DNA from 2 places in the Serratia sp. HNCC26DJ244 genome. Region 2 is predicted to be linked to the other one. Evidence: predicted binding sites of a transcription regulator. Region 2 holds the regulator's gene; the other holds the start of a gene.
What was found. Region 2 encodes sigma-54, which starts transcription at its own class of promoters, with help from an activator protein. Its sites were predicted from a motif close to GTTGGCACANNTTTCGCTNT; they were not measured.
Positions count from the first base shown of each region.

Region 1 (8,846 bases), on a different contig from region 2:
TTTCCGCCTTGAGCACATATTGATAGATATTGGCATCAGGTTTACGCATACCGATATCCTGCGAAAGGTAAAGATGGTCAGCCGCTTCTGCCACCTGAGGGTAGTGTTGTGGCCAGTAATCACAGTGTAGGCGATTGGTGTTCGATAACACCACCACGCGGTGCCCTTCACTACGCAAACGGTGCATGATGTCGATCACTTCTGGTCGCAAGGAAACAAATACTGCCTGCCAACCCGCAGCAAACTGCTCGAAACTGAGTCCAATGCCCATTTCTGCGCACAGTTTTTCCGCAAACTCTTCATCACTGACTTCACCACGTTCGTGCTGCTGAAATATTTCACCCATGCTAAAACGATCAGACAACGTGGCCAAGGGTACGCCACTTAAGTTGCTCCATACGCCCAGTACACGCTTGAAATCGATATCGACAATCACATTACCTAAATCAAAGATATACAGCATAGTCCTCTCCTGGTGAGTGGGTAATATTTTACTCTAACGGGAAAAGTTGAAGCTGAACAGGGAGAAAAAAGGAAAAGCACAGATCATGCGGCAGAAATAGGAAAATAACTCAGGGCGCAATATGCGCCCTAAGCATCGGAGGTTAAACCTCTTTAGAAGTACGGCTCGCGCGTCTGCGATCGTTTTCCGTCAAGTGACGCTTACGGATACGAATTGAGGTAGGTGTCACTTCGACCAGTTCATCATCATCAATGAACTCCAGTGCTTGCTCCAGAGACATCTTGATAGCAGGAACCAGTGTCGTCGCTTCATCCGTACCAGAAGCACGCATGTTGGTCAGTTTTTTACCGGTCAGGCAGTTAACCGTCAAGTCGTTAGAGCGTGAGTGAATACCGATGATCTGGCCTTCGTACACTTCAGCACCATGACCCAGGAACAGCTTGCCACGATCTTGCAGGCTGTACAGGGCAAAGGCGACGGCTTTACCTTGACCATTGGAAATCAATACACCGTTCTGGCGCTGGCCCACTTCACCTGGGCGCACATCGTCGTAGTGGCTGAAGGTGGAATACAGCAGACCGGTACCGGAGGTCATGGTCATAAACTCGTTACGGAAACCGATCAAACCACGGCTTGGGATCACATAGTCCAGACGTACACGGCCTTTACCATCGGGATCCATATTTTTCAGGTCAGCTTTACGCTCACCCATCGCCTGCATCACCGAACCTTGATGCTGCTCTTCAATATCCAGTGTGACGTTTTCGAACGGCTCTTGTTTGCGACCATCGATTTCACGGAAGATAACTTTCGGACGTGAAACCGCCAGTTCAAAACCTTCACGACGCATATTTTCGATCAACACCGATAAGTGCAGCTCACCACGGCCTGAAACACGGAATGCATCCGCATCTTCAGTTTCTTCAACACGCAGCGCAACGTTATGTACCAGCTCTTTCTGCAGGCGCTCAAGGATTTGACGAGAAGTAACGTACTTACCTTCTTTACCACAGAATGGAGAGGTGTTGACGTTAAAGAACATGGTGACGGTAGGCTCATCAACTGACAATGCTGGCAACGCTTCAACCGCATTCACATCACAAATGGTGTCGGAGATATTCAACTCACCCAGACCGGTGATCGCAATAATGTCACCTGCTTCAGCAACACTCGCTTCGATACGCTCCAAGCCCATATGAGTCAGCACTTTACCAACTTTACCACTACGGGTTTTGCCATCACTGTCGATAACGGTGATTTGCTGGTTAGGCTTCACTTTGCCGCGCTTGATACGGCCGATGCCGATAACACCCACGTAGTTGTTATAATCCAGTTGAGAGATTTGCATCTGGAATGGGGCATCCTGCTCAACCTGAGGAGCAGCTACGTGATCAACAATGGCCTGATACAACGGGGTCATATCTTCAGACATCTCGTTATAGTCAGTACCTGCGATCCCCAGCAATGCTGATGCATAGATAATCGGGAAATCGAGTTGTTCGTCGGTTGCATCCAGATTAACGAACAGATCAAAAACCTGATCCACCACCCAATCAGGGCGCGCACCAGGACGATCGACCTTATTAATCACCACGATCGGTTTCAGACCATTGGCGAAGGCTTTCTTGGTCACAAAACGGGTTTGCGGCATTGGGCCATCCATTGCATCCACAACCAGCAGCACCGAGTCAACCATCGACATCACACGCTCAACCTCACCGCCAAAGTCGGCGTGCCCTGGGGTATCGACGATATTGATACGATAGTCTTTCCAATTAATGGCGGTATTTTTTGCGAGAATGGTAATCCCACGCTCTTTCTCCAAATCGTTGGAGTCCATTACTCGTTCAGTTGCTTCCTCACGCTCTCCGAAGGTACCGGATTGTTGTAGCAGCTTGTCAACCAGGGTAGTTTTCCCATGGTCAACGTGGGCAATAATGGCGATATTACGCAAATTTTCGATCACAGCTTTGCCTCAGGCATTAGAAATAGCGCGCTATTGTACACGTATTAAGCGAGGGACTAAACAAGATCACAACACTCTCTTATAAACAACTGTGTCTAGACTGGTTTGTGATCACATTCACGATGAAAAATTCAACAATTGGATACATTTCGCCCCGTTGTAGTGCCCCATTTCACCTTTTTTGCACCACATTAGTGCATCCCATCACTAATGGTGCATACTGCAGAGAGGCAAAAACCGCGCTAACAGGCGATTATTGCGCCATTAAAAAGTTGGCACGGTTTTCGCTTAATCTAGATCATCGAGCGAAATCCGTCAGGTTACACAGATTCGTTCCACCACGACAATGATAAATCCGGGAGAGTTAAGTATGTCCGCTGAACACGTTTTGACGATGCTGAATGAGCATGAAGTGAAATTCGTAGACCTGCGTTTCACTGATACCAAAGGTAAAGAACAGCACGTTACCATCCCTGCTCATCAGGTAAATGCCGACTTCTTCGAAGAAGGTAAAATGTTTGACGGCTCCTCAATCGGTGGTTGGAAAGGTATCAACGAATCTGACATGGTGCTGATGCCGGATGCCAGCACCGCCGTTTTAGATCCTTTCTTTGAGGAGTCCACGCTGATTATTCGCTGTGACATCCTTGAACCTGGCACCATGCAAGGCTACGACCGCGACCCACGTTCCATTTCTAAGCGTGCAGAAGACTTCCTGCGCTCTTCTGGTATTGCTGATACCGTGCTCTTTGGGCCAGAACCAGAGTTCTTCCTGTTCGATGATGTTCGTTTCGGTAGCAGCATCCGCGGTTCCCATGTCAGCATCGACGACATTGAAGGTGCCTGGAACACCAGCACCAAATACGAAGGCGGCAACAAAGGTCATCGCCCAGCAGTTAAAGGCGGTTACTTCCCAGTGCCCCCAGTTGACTCGTCACAGGACATCCGTTCTACCATGTGTTTGACCATGGAGGAGATGGGGCTGGTAGTTGAAGCGCATCACCACGAAGTGGCAACCGCCGGTCAGAATGAAGTGGCTACCCGCTTCAACACCATGACCAAGAAAGCTGACGAAATCCAAATCTACAAATATGTCGTACACAACGTGGCTCACGCCTTCGGCAAAACCGCGACATTTATGCCAAAACCGATGTTCGGCGATAACGGCTCTGGGATGCACTGCCACATGTCGTTGGCCAAGAACGGCAATAACCTGTTCGCTGGCGACAAATACGGCGGTTTGTCTGAAATTGCACTGTTCTATATTGGTGGCATTATCAAGCATGCTAAAGCGATTAACGCCTTGGCTAACCCAACCACCAACTCTTACAAGCGTCTGGTCCCTGGCTATGAAGCACCGGTGATGCTGGCTTACTCTGCCCGTAACCGTTCTGCCTCCATCCGTATCCCGGTGGTAGCCAGCCCGAAAGCACGCCGTATCGAAGCGCGTTTCCCAGATCCAGCGGCTAACCCTTACCTGTGCTTTGCCGCACTGCTGATGGCCGGCCTGGATGGCATTATCAACAAGATCCATCCTGGCGATGCCATGGACAAAAACCTGTATGACCTGCCACCAGAAGAAGAAGCTGAAATTCCAAAAGTTGCAGGTTCACTGGATGAAGCCATGGCTGCACTGAATGAAGACCGTGAATTCCTGACCCGTGGTGGGGTATTCACTGACGACGCTATCGATGCCTACATCGAACTGCGTAAAGAAGAGATGGATCGTGTTCGTATGACGCCACACCCAGTTGAATTTGAACTGTACTACAGCGTTTAAGTCATACACGCGCGGTCTATTGATCGCGCGTCTTACTCTATTTTTCCGTTTTTTTGTTGCCGTGGAAACTTTTCGCCCATCTTCTGATGGGCTTTTTTCGCCACGCTATGTTCTGCAAAACGGTTTCATACCCCAACAGTCAGAAATAATGTAGGATTAAGTGCACTAAAAAAGTGCAGAAAAGTGCTTTACCCGATAGATTCTAAGCTGCAACTCAATAGTAATCAGACAACAGATTGACTAACTGCTGATTTAAACAGCACTTGCGCTAGCCCCAAGGGTGAGCATCAATAATCAGATTCACCATCCTCTGGAATTTGCTCTGCCAGGTAACAGAGGGGCAAGGATATGTATGGCAACTGATAAGCTACCCGATGCAGGGCAAATCCTTAACTCTCTTATCAACAGTATTCTGCTGTTGGATGACCGATTAGCCATTCGTTACGCCAATCCCGCAGCACAACAGTTACTGGCGCAAAGTTCTCGTAAACTGTTCGGTACCCCATTACCGGATTTACTGAGCTATTTCTCACTAAACATCGAGATGATGCGTGAGAACCTCAATAGTGGCCAGGGTTTTACCGATAACGAAGTCACCCTGGTTATCGACAGTCGCGCACATATTCTCTCCTTAACGGCGCAGGTTTTACCTGAGGGTTTTATCCTGATGGAGCTGGCACCCATGGATAATCAACGCCGCCTAAGCCAGGAGCAATTGCAGCATGCCCAACAGGTCGCCGCGCGTGATTTAGTCCGCGGGTTGGCCCATGAAATCAAAAATCCATTGGGTGGCCTGCGCGGTGCAGCACAGTTGCTAGCCAAGGCTCTGCCCGACCCAGTATTGACGGAATACACCAAGGTGATCATTGAACAAGCTGACCGGCTGCGTAACCTGGTGGATCGCCTGCTTGGGCCACAACGCCCAGGGCAATACGTTACCCAAAGTATTCACCAGGTGGTGGAGAGAGTTTGTCAGTTGGTGTCATTGGAAAAGCCAGATAATGTCGCATTGGTACGGGATTACGACCCCAGTCTGCCAGAACTGGCACATGACCCAGAACAAATTGAGCAAGTACTGCTCAATATCACCCGTAATGCCCTGCAGGCGCTAAGTGAACGCGGTGGCACCATTACGCTGCGCACCCGTACTGGATTTCAAACAACGCTGCATGGCAACCGCCACCGATTAGTGGCTCGCATCGATATTGAAGATAACGGCCCCGGTGTCCCGGCACAACTGCAGGATACCCTGTTCTATCCCATGGTGAGTGGTCGTGAAGGGGGTACCGGCCTGGGACTCTCCATTGCCCGTAGTCTTATCGATCAACATGGCGGGAAAATTGAATTTAACAGTTGGCCAGGGCATACCGAATTCTCGGTTTACCTGCCTATTTGTAAGTAGAGGTCTGTATGCAACAAGGGATAGCCTGGATTGTCGATGATGATAGCGCCATCCGCTGGGTGCTTGAACGGGCGCTAACAGGAACCGGTATCAGTTGTACCACTTTCGACAATGGCAACGCAGTGTTGAGCGCATTGGCAACACAAACCCCAGATGTGTTGTTGTCGGATATCCGCATGCCAGGGATGAATGGCCTGGCCCTGCTCAAGCAGATAAAACTGCACCATCCCCTGCTTCCTGTCATCATCATGACAGCGCATTCAGATCTGGATGCAGCAGTCAGTGCCTATCAGGAAGGCGCGTTTGATTATCTGCCAAAACCCTTTGATATTGATGAAGCGGTAGCGTTGGTAGAACGAGCCATCAGCCACTATCAGGAACAACAACAGCCTGTCCGCCCGCCACCCACCAGCGATCCCGTGGCGGATATTATTGGTGAAGCACCTGCCATGCAGGATGTATTCCGTATTATTGGCCGCCTATCACGCTCATCCATCAGTGTCCTGATTAATGGTGAGTCAGGTACCGGTAAAGAGCTGGTTGCCCATGCGTTGCATCGCCATAGTCCGCGAGCTAAGTTGCCCTTTATCGCCCTCAATATGGCCGCCATCCCGAAAGATCTCATTGAGTCAGAGCTATTCGGTCACGAAAAAGGGGCATTTACCGGTGCCAATCAGATCCGTCAGGGGCGTTTTGAGCAGGCGGATGGCGGGACGCTATTCCTGGATGAGATTGGTGATATGCCACTGGATGTGCAAACTCGCCTGTTACGCGTATTAGCTGATGGCCAATTTTACCGTGTAGGTGGTTATGCACCGGTAAAGGTGGATGTTCGTATCATTGCCGCGACCCACCAAAACCTGGAACTGCGCGTGCAGGAAGGTCGGTTTCGCGAGGATCTGTTTCACCGCCTGAATGTGATCCGCGTACATCTGCCACCATTACGGGAACGCCGTGAAGATATCCCACGCCTGGCTCGCTATTTTCTGCAAGTTGCCGCGAAGGAGTTGGGGGTTGAGGTAAAAAACCTGCACCCGGAAACTGAAGCCGCTCTCACTCGCCTGCCTTGGCCAGGTAATGTTCGTCAGCTAGAAAACACCTGCCGCTGGCTAACGGTGATGGCCGCTGGGCAAGAGGTATTGGTTCAGGATCTGCCCAGTGAACTCTTTGACACCACGCCCGCTGAATCCGCTAATCATAACCAGTCGGTCAACTGGGTAACGCTGTTGGCGCAATGGGCCGACCACGCGCTACGTTCGGGTCATCAAAACCTGTTATCTGAAGCACAACCAGAAATGGAACGTGCGCTACTCACTACCGCCCTGCGATACACCCAAGGACATAAGCAGGAAGCAGCTCGCTTACTGGGATGGGGTAGAAATACCTTAACGCGTAAGCTGAAAGAGTTGGGAATGGAATAAGGGCCCACGATGCATGATTAAAAACACCATAGATGATTAAAAACGCAATCAAGCGCACAAAAAATCGGCAAAAATAGTCTTTACAGGACCAGTGACAGCAGTATGATCGGGTCACAAATTCCGGAGGCTTGTGATGCTGGATTCATTTATCGTTTTTATTACTCAAGGGGCAGACGTCAGTTCTGCCGTCAGCCATACACCGCTGACCGCCGTGGCCGCCTTACTGTGTGCCACCCTGATCAATTTCTTCAGTTAAAAAACAGCCACCATGGCAGCGGTTGTTTTATACCTGTAGCCATTCAAGCGGCAGAAAGATTAACTGCAGCTTGAATAAGCTTGGGTTGAAACATTAGATAACGCGTGAAAACTGTTGAGCACGCGCCTGTTTGCGCAGATAAATATCAAAGCACATGCAAATATTTCGGATCAACAAGCGCCCACGTGGTGTTACCCGAATTCCTTGATCATTGCGCTCCACCAGGCCATCACGTTCAAAGGGGGCCAGTAATAACAAGTCAGGCGCAAAATAATCAGCAAACTCGATGCCATGTAATTGCTCAATGGGTTGATAATCGAGCTGGAAATTACAGATCAGTGTTTTAATCACATCACGGCGCAAACAGTCGTCCGGTGTCATTGTCAGGCCGCGCCATAAAGCATTACCGCTCTCTTCCACCTGCGCATAATACGTTTTCAGCTCTTTTTGGTTCTGCGCGTAACTATCGCCCAGCATACTGATGGCGGAAACCCCCAACCCCAGGAGATCGCTTTCTCCTTGTGTGGTGTATCCCTGGAAATTACGATGCAATTTGCCTTCACGTTGGGCGATAGCCAGCTCATCATTGGGTCGAGCAAAGTGATCCATACCAATAAACTGGTAGCCTGACTCGGTCAGTGAAGTGATAGTTTGTTGCAGAATATCCAGCTTTTGTTGCGCACTCGGCAAGTCAGCATCTTTTATTTTGCGTTGAGCAGGGAACAGATTAGGTAAATGGGCGTAATTAAACACACTCAAACGATCCGGATTCAACTCTGCTACGCGCTGTAAAGTAAAGGCAAAACTCTCTGGGGTCTGCTTTGGCAGGCCATAGATCAGATCGATATTGGTGGAATTGAACCCTAGCGACTTGGCCCGAGCGATCAGGGCAAAAATAAACGCTTCATCCTGCTCACGGTTAACCAGACGTTGCACTTCCTTGTTAAAATCCTGTACCCCCATACTCAAACGGTTAAAACCTTCATCACGCAGGTGGTCCAGCACATCCAGTTCAATCTCTCGCGGATCTATCTCAATCGACATTTCCGCATCCGGCTGAACATCAAAGTGCTGACGCAGCATGGCCACCAGCCGGCTGATTTGCCGCTTATCAAGATAAGTGGGCGTACCGCCACCCCAATGTATCTGGCTCACTTTGCGGCCATTAAACAGCGGGGCACGAGCAATAATCTCCTGCTCCAGCACCGTCAGATATTCATCCGCTTTATGGGTTTGGCGTGTCACCAGTTTGTTACAGCCACAGAAGTAACAGAGCTTATGGCAAAATGGAATATGCACATAAAGCGAAAGCGGGCGCTCAGGATAACGCACAGCAGCATGTTGGAACGCAGTTTCATCATAGCTCTGATTAAACTCCAACGCTGTAGGGTAGGAGGTGTAACGGGGGCCTGAATAGTTATATTTTTGTATTAAGGCTAAATCCCAGACTATTGTCTGTTCTGACATGCTTACTCCTTTCGATATTTTTTTCTACCGAGCCGGGAAATGGGCAACTGCGTGCATTGTCTGACCGCAGAAGCACGGCGAAAGCGCGCCT
Region 1 is NZ_JBXUGO010000016.1:87,109-95,954, forward strand. It holds gene yihX (glucose-1-phosphatase) at 1-463, opposite strand, end outside; gene typA (ribosome-dependent GTPase TypA) at 606-2,429, opposite strand; gene glnA (glutamate--ammonia ligase) at 2,800-4,209, shown strand; gene glnL (nitrogen regulation protein NR(II)) at 4,562-5,611, shown strand; gene glnG (nitrogen regulation protein NR(I)) at 5,620-7,032, shown strand; gene AC2A06_RS13525 (YshB family small membrane protein) at 7,166-7,288, shown strand; gene hemN (oxygen-independent coproporphyrinogen III oxidase) at 7,382-8,755, opposite strand.
Region 1: glnA (glutamate--ammonia ligase) is a predicted target of sigma-54. The motif match lies at 2,701-2,720, and genes of this name have one in related genera.

Region 2 (8,846 bases):
GCTTACCTAACAGGCGGGTACGCAGCATTTCAGCCAACTCGTGAACTGACATTTCAGAGGTATCAATGATCAGATCAGCGCGCGAACGTAATGGCTCCAGCAGATCATTTTCTTCATCAATGGCACTTTCCAATGACAGGTTTTTAGCCGAGAGTGGGTGCAGACGACGAGTATCACTGTAACGACGGATCAAGGTGTTACGATCAGCATCGAGGAAAAGGAGTTGCGGCGAGAAGCTCTCTGGCAACTGAGTCATCGCATACTCAAAAACTTCCGGCGATTCCGGCATATTACGCACGTCAATACTCACCGCGGCAGAACTATTGCGCTCAGCCAATGTTTGGGCAAGCTGTGGCAGCAGTACCACTGGCAGGTTATCAACGCAGTAAAAACCCATGTCTTCCAGCGCCCGCAAGGCGACAGATTTTCCTGAACCGGAACGGCCGCTGACTATCATCAGCACCATGTGGCAACTCTCCCTGACATTAGCGTGGTGGTTACACCACGGTTAGGTTTAATAAACAATACAGGCGCTTTCCATACGGGAAGTCTCTGCCTATGTTTACTCGGTGATAATCTGGTACAGTTCTTCATCACTTTGCGCCGTCCGCAAGCGGCGACACACCGTTTTATCAGCCAATCGTTTGGCGACCAGCGACAAAGTATGCAAATGAGTTTTACATTGATCCGCCGGGACCAGTAATGCAAAAAGTAGATCCACCGGTTGATTATCAATGGCATCAAAGGCAATAGGTTGGTCAAGACGGATGAAAACACCTACCGCTCGCAACGTGTCTTCTTCCAGTTTGCCATGCGGGATGGCGATACCATTACCAATCCCTGTGCTGCCCATTCGTTCCCGCGTGAGAACCGCATCAAAAACCACCTGTGAAGGCAGGTTAAGCTGAGTCGCGGCCAATTCACTGATAATCTCCAAAGCTCGCTTCTTGCTGGTGCAGTGTACCGAGCTTTTGGTGCACTCGATGTTTAGCACCGAGCTTAATTGCATTATTTCGTTGTTCATCTTATTTTCACTTAAAACTGCCTCACTCCGCGCTCTTATCAGTAAAAAAGTGAACTTGATTGCGGTGATAAAACAGTTTTCGCCTATTTAACCCTGATGGCTTATCAGCACCAGCCGTGTAGTAGATAAGGTGCCGATGGTCGTTATGTAGCCAACTCAACTACGATATGGGCCACCACCGCATACGACGGTGGTGGCCCAGAATGTCAGTATTGTTTTAGTTTGTCTTTATGTTTGTTCAATTGACGCGCCAATTTGTCGATCAGGCAATCAATCGCGGCATACATATCTTCTTTTTCCGAAGAGGCGTGCAACTCGCCGCCATTCACATGCACCGTTGCTTCCGCAATCTGCTGCACCTTTTCCACACTGAGTACGACATACACCTGATTGATGTGGTCAAAATACTGTTCGAGTTTGGCAAATTTATTATTGACGAACTCACGCATAGGTTCGGTGATTTCGATGTGGTGTCCGGTAATGTTGAGCTGCATAATGTCTTCCTTCTCTATTGAGGTCAAACCAACTTTTTACGTTGATTGGACGGCGGGATGGACAAAGACTCTCGATACTTGGCGACAGTACGCCGAGCTACCATGATCCCTTGTTTGGAAAGCATTGTAGCCAGTTTGCTGTCGCTAAGCGGCTTAGCGGGATTTTCCGCCGCAATTAATTTCTTCACTAACGCCCTGATTGCCGTTGAAGAGGCTTCACCGCCACTATCGGTATTCACATGACTGGAGAAGAAATATTTCAACTCGAAAACACCACGCGGACTGTGCAGAAACTTCTGCGTCGTCACGCGCGATATTGTCGATTCATGCATCTCCACAGCCTGAGCGATATCCGCCAGTACCATGGGTTTCATAAACTCGTCACCCTGTTCAAAAAACGCCTGCTGCTGCTCAACAATACAACGTGTCACCTTGAGCAGTGTTTCGTTCCGGCTTTCCAGGCTTTTAATCAGCCATTTCGCTTCTTGCAGATTGCTACGTATAAACTGACCATCTGCATCATTACGTACACTGTTGCCCATTGCCGCGTAGTGCTGGTTGATTTTCAGGCGTGGAATACTATCTGTATTAAGTTCCACCAACCATTGGTCTTGCCCCTTACGCACCAGCACATCAGGGATCACATACTCCGACTCGCCGGTGTTGATCGACTGCCCTGGCCGCGGCTCAAGAGACTGGATCAACACCATCACCTCTTTTAGTGTATCTTCTTTTAGCCGAGTTGTTCGCATCAAGCTACGAAAGTCATGATTAGCCAGTAAATCTAAATGTTCACTGATGATCAACCGGGCCTGTTCAAGATAAGGGGTCTCTTTAGCATATTGCGACAACTGGATCAGCAGGCAGTCACGCAGATCACGAGCGGCGACGCCGACTGGGTCAAAACGCTGTACGCGCTTCAATACCGCCTCAATCTCATCCATCGCCACATTATCATCACCAATACTCTCGAGAATATCGTCCAGCGATACGGTGAGATAACCGGTATCGTCAACAGCATCAACAATCGCAGTAGCAATCGCGGCATCAGTATCAGAGAACGGCGTCAGTTCCACCTGCCACATCAGGTAGTCCTGCAAGGTTTGTGTGGTCTCCCCCTGATAGACTGGCAATTCATCATCACGATAATCGGTACCGGTACCAGACGGGGTGCCCGCCGTATAGATTTCATCCCAAGTGGCATCCAGCGGCAACTCCTCGGGCATCTCCTTTTGCTCCAGCGCCGTGCTGGTATCCATCTCTTCAGTATCGACGGTTTCTTTAGCATCAATTTCCTGATGCTGATCCTCAAACTGTTCAAGCAGCGGATTGCTCTCTAACGCCTGTTGGATCTCCTGCTGAAGCTCAAGCGTAGACAGCTGCAACAAGCGTATCGCCTGTTGTAGTTGAGGGGTCATCGCCAACTGTTGGCTCAACCTGAGTTGCAAACCTTGCTTCATAATCTTCTGTTTATTTCCATTAGCAGCGAACTGTGGACGGACGACTGCAATCTAAAGGCGGAACTCTTCGCCCAGATAAACGCGCTTCACCTGTTCATCAGCTAAAATAATGTCCGGCGTACCATGCGCAATCAGTTTGCCCTGGCTGACGATATACGCATGTTCACAGACGTCCAATGTTTCACGCACGTTGTGATCAGTAATCAATACGCCCAAGCCACTGTCGCGCAGGTGCTCGATAATCTTTTTGATATCGATAACAGAAATCGGGTCAACACCCGCAAAAGGTTCATCCAGCAAGATAAATTTGGGATTAGCAGCCAGTGCCCGGGCTATCTCCACCCGGCGGCGTTCACCACCGGAGAGTGACTGGCCCAGGTTGTCACGCAGATGAGAGATATGGAACTCTTCCATCAACTCAACGGCACGATCATCACGCTGCTCATGTGTGAGGTCAGAGCGGATCTCTAACACCGCCATCAAATTATTGTAAACACTCAATCGACGAAAGATTGAGGCTTCCTGAGGCAGGTAGCCAATGCCACGGCGGGCACGAGCATGCAGCGGCAAAATACTGATGTCTTCGTCATCGATCACAATACGCCCGGCATCACGCTGAACGATACCGACCACCATATAAAATGTGGTGGTTTTACCTGCACCATTTGGCCCTAATAGACCGACAATTTCGCCAGATTTCACTTTCAGACTGACGTCTTCAACGACTTTACGGCCTTTATAGGCTTTCGCCAGATTTTCTGCGATGAGTGTTGCCATAGGTGATTAGTTACTCTTCTTTTGAGCGTTTTTGTCTTGCAACTGTGATGGGACCAACACGGTGGTCACGCGTCGGCCTTTATCGCTAAACGCCTGCATCTGTTGTTGCTGCACCAAGTATGTAATACGATCCCCCTGAACGTTGCTGTCAAGCTGTTCAAGGAAGGCATTGCCCGTCAGTGTCACCAATTGAGTTGCAACATCATAACGCACTTTCTGCGCATGGCCTTTCACCAGTTTGCCATCGTCCTGCATCTGCTGGAAGGTGACTGGGTTACCGAATGCCTCAATAAAGGTTTTGTTCTGATCACCGTCAGGACGAGTCACCACCACTTTATCGGCTTTGATCTCAATCGTCCCTTGCCTGATCACCACCTCATCAGTAAAGGTGCTGACATTGGTTTGCATATCCAGTGACTGTTTCAACGAATTGATGTTGATCGGTTGATCAGCATCAGATTTCAACGCCAATGCTGACGTGCTGGCGGTTAAAACCAGGCTGACGATCAATAGATTACGGAGTTGTGTTTTTACTTGGAATTTCATAGTTGGTCTTAACCTTATCAATCAGCTCAGCGGTTTTTTCCCGCAGATTGCCACGCATTCTCATTCCGTTAGAGGTAAAATTCGCCCCGAACAGCGTCACTTCATCATCGGAAGAAACATCTTGGGTTATCAGATTAATCTGCGCATTATCTGTTTTGATTTTTTCCAATTGCGAGGTCGTCGTCAAACTGTTCACCTCAACGTTACCATACAGATACAGCATACGATCTTTGGTCAACTTGGCACGATCTGCACGTACTGACCAAGTAGCCAGCGCATTAGTATCAAATAACGTCATCACCGGTTGAGCAAACCAGGTTACTTCATCCTCGGTGTAATGATTAACCTCTTCTGCCACCAGTTTATAGCTCAACTTACCTTCTGGGTTATAAACCACCGTCACCGTATGTTGACTCTGATAAGTCGGCATCTGATTATTAACCGGCATGGTGCCACTGTCATGGCTAACCTCAGTCATATTCCAGCCGATCAACGCCAGCACAATCACCAATAAAATAAGGGTGATACCCAATTTGGCTCTACTCATATCGACAGCCCTTTGGCGCCCTCCAGCTTGTTTTGGGCCAGAAGGATCAAATCGCACAATTCACGAACGGCCCCACGCCCACCCGCAATGCGGGTGACATAATGAGCCCGCGGCAACAGCAGAGGATGAGCATCCGCCACCGCCACTGCCAACCCTACCTGGGCCATGACCGGCCAGTCGATCAGATCATCGCCAATATAAGCAATCTCTTCCGGCACCATTGATAGTTTATCCAACAGTTCCCGGAAGGCCAAAAGCTTATCGGACTGCCCTTGATACAGGTGTGTAATATCCAGCGTTTTTGCCCGGTCTTCCAACAGTTTAGCTGAGCGACCTGTAATGATAGCCACTTCGATACCGGATGTTTTCAGGCAGCGGATACCGTAGCCATCGCGCACATTGAAGACTTTCAGCTCTTCACCCTGGTTGCCCATATAGATAAAACCATCTGATAGTACACCGTCAACATCACAAATCAGCATACGGATCTTACCGGCACGAGCCATTACGTCTTCAGTTACCGGCCCGTAGCAGGTTTCAACCAAACTCATTCAGTTCGTTCCTTGTATTAAACGACGCCAGCACGCAGCATATCATGCATATGTACCACACCCAGCAATTGGTCGCCATCAGCAACCAGCACTGCAGTAATATGGCGTTGTTGCATCAGGTTAAGCGCATCAACTGCCAGCATGTTTGGCCGCACTCGAATACCCCCTGAGGTCATGACATCAGCGATCTTGGCATTGTTGAGATCAATACCCATATCGAACACTCGACGTAAGTCACCATCAGTAAAGATACCAGCAATTTTCATCAGGTCATTGCAGACAGCAGTCATACCCATATTTTTACGCGTAATTTCCAGCAAGGCATCTCGCAAGGAAGCTTCTGCACTGACGTGTGGCATCTCATCACCGGTGTGCATAATATCACTAACGCGTAACAACAGACGACGCCCTAAAGCCCCCCCTGGATGAGACAAGGCAAAATCCTCCGGCGTAAACCCACGGGCTTTCAGCAATGCGACTGCCAAAGCATCCCCCATCACCAGCGTGGCGGTGGTACTGGTGGTGGGTGCCAAACCCAGCGGGCAAGCTTCCTGCGGGATCTTGATGCAAAGGTGGACATCGGCAGCTTTCCCCATGGCACTTTCCGGGTTGCTGGTCATGCAAATTAGCCGGATCTGCAGGCGTTTTAAGACCGGAATCAATGCCAGAATCTCATTAGACTCACCGGAATTGGAGATAGCCAACACAATGTCCTGTGCTGAGACCATGCCAAGATCACCGTGGCTGGCTTCCGCCGGGTGTACAAAAAACGCCGGAGTGCCGGTACTGGCCAAGGTAGCGGCAATTTTGTTGCCAATATGGCCGGATTTGCCTATCCCCATCACCACCACTTTACCACTGCATCCGGCAATCGCTTCACAAGCGCGGGTAAAATCCCCATCAATATACTGCTCAAGTTGAGCCAGACCTTCACGTTCAATTTGTAGTACTTCTTTGCCGGCCTGCTGAAAATCAAAACCTGGTTGCAACTGGATAGATGACATACACATTCCCATCGATTTTTACCCGCTATCCGTCAGGAACGGCGGTATTGGCTCTCTCTTGGTGCTATAGGACAAAGCCATATGAACTGAAAGGGTTGAAAAACAGCACTGCAAGATACGTAATAAATCCACATAATAACAGAGCCCCCGCCAGATGACCGATACGATGTTTGCGACCAATACAAAGGACGGTAAGCAACATGCTGGCGGTCAACATCACCCAGTAATCGCGCTGGAAAGCCGCAGGATCAATACTGCCCGGTGACAACAGCGCCGGGATACCCAACACAATGACGGTGTTAAAAATATTTGACCCAATGATATTACCGACGGCCATATCATCTTCGCCTTTTAATGCACCGGCGATAGATGTCGCCAGTTCAGGTAGGCTGGTACCAATCGCCACCACGGTCAGGCCAACCACCAATTCACTCATATCAAAGTAATGCGCAATCACTGTGGCATTATCAATCACCATTTTTGACGACAGTGGCAGGATAACAAAGGCCAGAATCAACCAGAGTATCGCGACGGTACTGCTGCTATCTTGTGGCAACTCTGACAGTTGTTCTACTGTCAGTCTATCGTTGCCCTCGCGCTGCGCCAACCTGGCGATTTTCAGCATCAGCAGGATAAATCCCGCCGCTGCAAGCAACAACACCACGCCATCCAACCGACTCAGGGTATGATTCATCAGGACAAAGCCACATAACAGTGTGACCGCTAACAGCAACGGCAGTTCACGCCGCAATACCTCAGAATGTACAGCCAAAGGATGGATAAGCGCTGCACCCCCAACAATCAATAAGATATTGACGATATTCGACCCTAAAACGTTACCGACAGCCATATCTGGCTGCCCATTCAACGCAGCAGTGACCGAAACGAGCAATTCCGGCAACGAAGTACCGATACCGACAATAGTCATGCCAATAATCAGTGGTGGGACACCCAGGGAACGGCTGATGACCGCCGCGCCATACACCAACCTATCTGCCCCATACACCAATAAAAATAAACCAACAATTAGCAACACTACCGCGAAAAACATTCAGCGTCCTTTATTGGGTATACTTGCCACTCTTCAAGTCTCAGATGCGTTGGCTGTCGCTTGAATCAATTTGGGTACCAATACCGTAATAACCCGATTATTTACTGCTCATCGTCAGCAATGATCGAGCAACAGAGGTGTTAAATGGCGAAAAGTTAAACAATTTGATTGTTTTGCGTTATTGCTTAATTTTGACCGTCTGGGGACAAAAAGTAAAACTAATGACATCATGGGTAGCGAAATAGCGCTATTTTTTTGTAAAAATAGAGTCCATCGTGCGCATAACAGGATGACAGCTCGCTTCAGGACAAAACGCCAGGCGTTTTTTAACAGCGATAGCACTGGCCACTGGTGGCTGAGGCCTCAATTGAGCCAAGTAACGCGGCAAACGAGTTTACCCTCCTGCAATTTGCCGGGGAACAAGATATATTGCTTTGCTGGCACCCAGTGATTTGGCAAACATGACCTGTACAGGATCAACAAACATGTATCAGAAGGCAGAGAATGTAGTCGAAGTGCGCAATATGTGTTTTTCACGTGGCGGTCGGCTGATATTTGAAGACATCAATCTGACCGTTCCTCGTGGTAAGGTAACGGCCATCATGGGGCCATCCGGTATCGGTAAAACAACACTGCTGCGTTTGATCGGTGGCCAACTGGTTCCTGACAGTGGTGAAATCTGGTTTGATGGTGACAACATTCCCGCCTTATCCCGCCATCAACTCTATGAATCGCGCAAAAAGATGAGCATGTTATTTCAATCCGGGGCACTATTTACCGACCTGACCGTATTTGAAAACGTCGCGTTCCCTCTGCGTGAGCATAGTTGTCTGCCGGAACCGATTCTGCGCAGCACAGTCATGATGAAGTTAGAGGCAGTTGGGCTACGTGGCGCGGCAGATCTCATGCCTAATGAACTTTCCGGTGGTATGGCACGGCGTGCAGCCCTAGCTCGGGCTATCGCGTTGGATCCAGAAATGATCATGTTCGATGAACCTTTCGTTGGTCAGGATCCCATCACCATGGGAGTATTAGTGAAGCTGATCGCGGAACTGAATCATGCGCTAGGCGTCACCTGTATCGTGGTCTCACATGATGTACCGGAAGTGTTAAGTATTGCAGATTACGCTTATATCGTCGCGGACCACCATGTGATTGCCGAAGGATCACCACAGCAATTGCAAAGCAATCCAGACCCCCGTGTACGTCAATTTCTGGATGGTATTGCTGATGGCCCTGTACCATTCCGTTACCCCGCAGGTGATTATCTGAGCGAACTTTTAGGGGAAGGGAGAAAATAACCTCATGTTTTTACAGGCGTTGGCGTCATTAGGACGTCGTGGCATCAATACCAGTGCCTCTTTGGGACGCGCCGGACTGATGCTGTTTCAC
Region 2 is NZ_JBXUGO010000006.1:154,166-163,011, reverse strand. It holds gene rapZ (RNase adapter RapZ) at 1-466, opposite strand, end outside; gene ptsN (PTS IIA-like nitrogen regulatory protein PtsN) at 563-1,024, opposite strand; gene hpf (ribosome hibernation promoting factor) at 1,231-1,518, opposite strand; gene rpoN (RNA polymerase factor sigma-54) at 1,542-2,978, opposite strand; gene lptB (LPS export ABC transporter ATP-binding protein) at 3,030-3,755, opposite strand; gene lptA (lipopolysaccharide ABC transporter substrate-binding protein LptA) at 3,762-4,301, opposite strand; gene lptC (LPS export ABC transporter periplasmic protein LptC) at 4,270-4,848, opposite strand; gene kdsC (3-deoxy-manno-octulosonate-8-phosphatase KdsC) at 4,845-5,399, opposite strand; gene kdsD (arabinose-5-phosphate isomerase KdsD) at 5,417-6,403, opposite strand; gene AC2A06_RS07415 (calcium/sodium antiporter) at 6,468-7,454, opposite strand; gene mlaF (phospholipid ABC transporter ATP-binding protein MlaF) at 7,940-8,755, shown strand; gene mlaE (lipid asymmetry maintenance ABC transporter permease subunit MlaE) at 8,760-8,846, shown strand, end outside.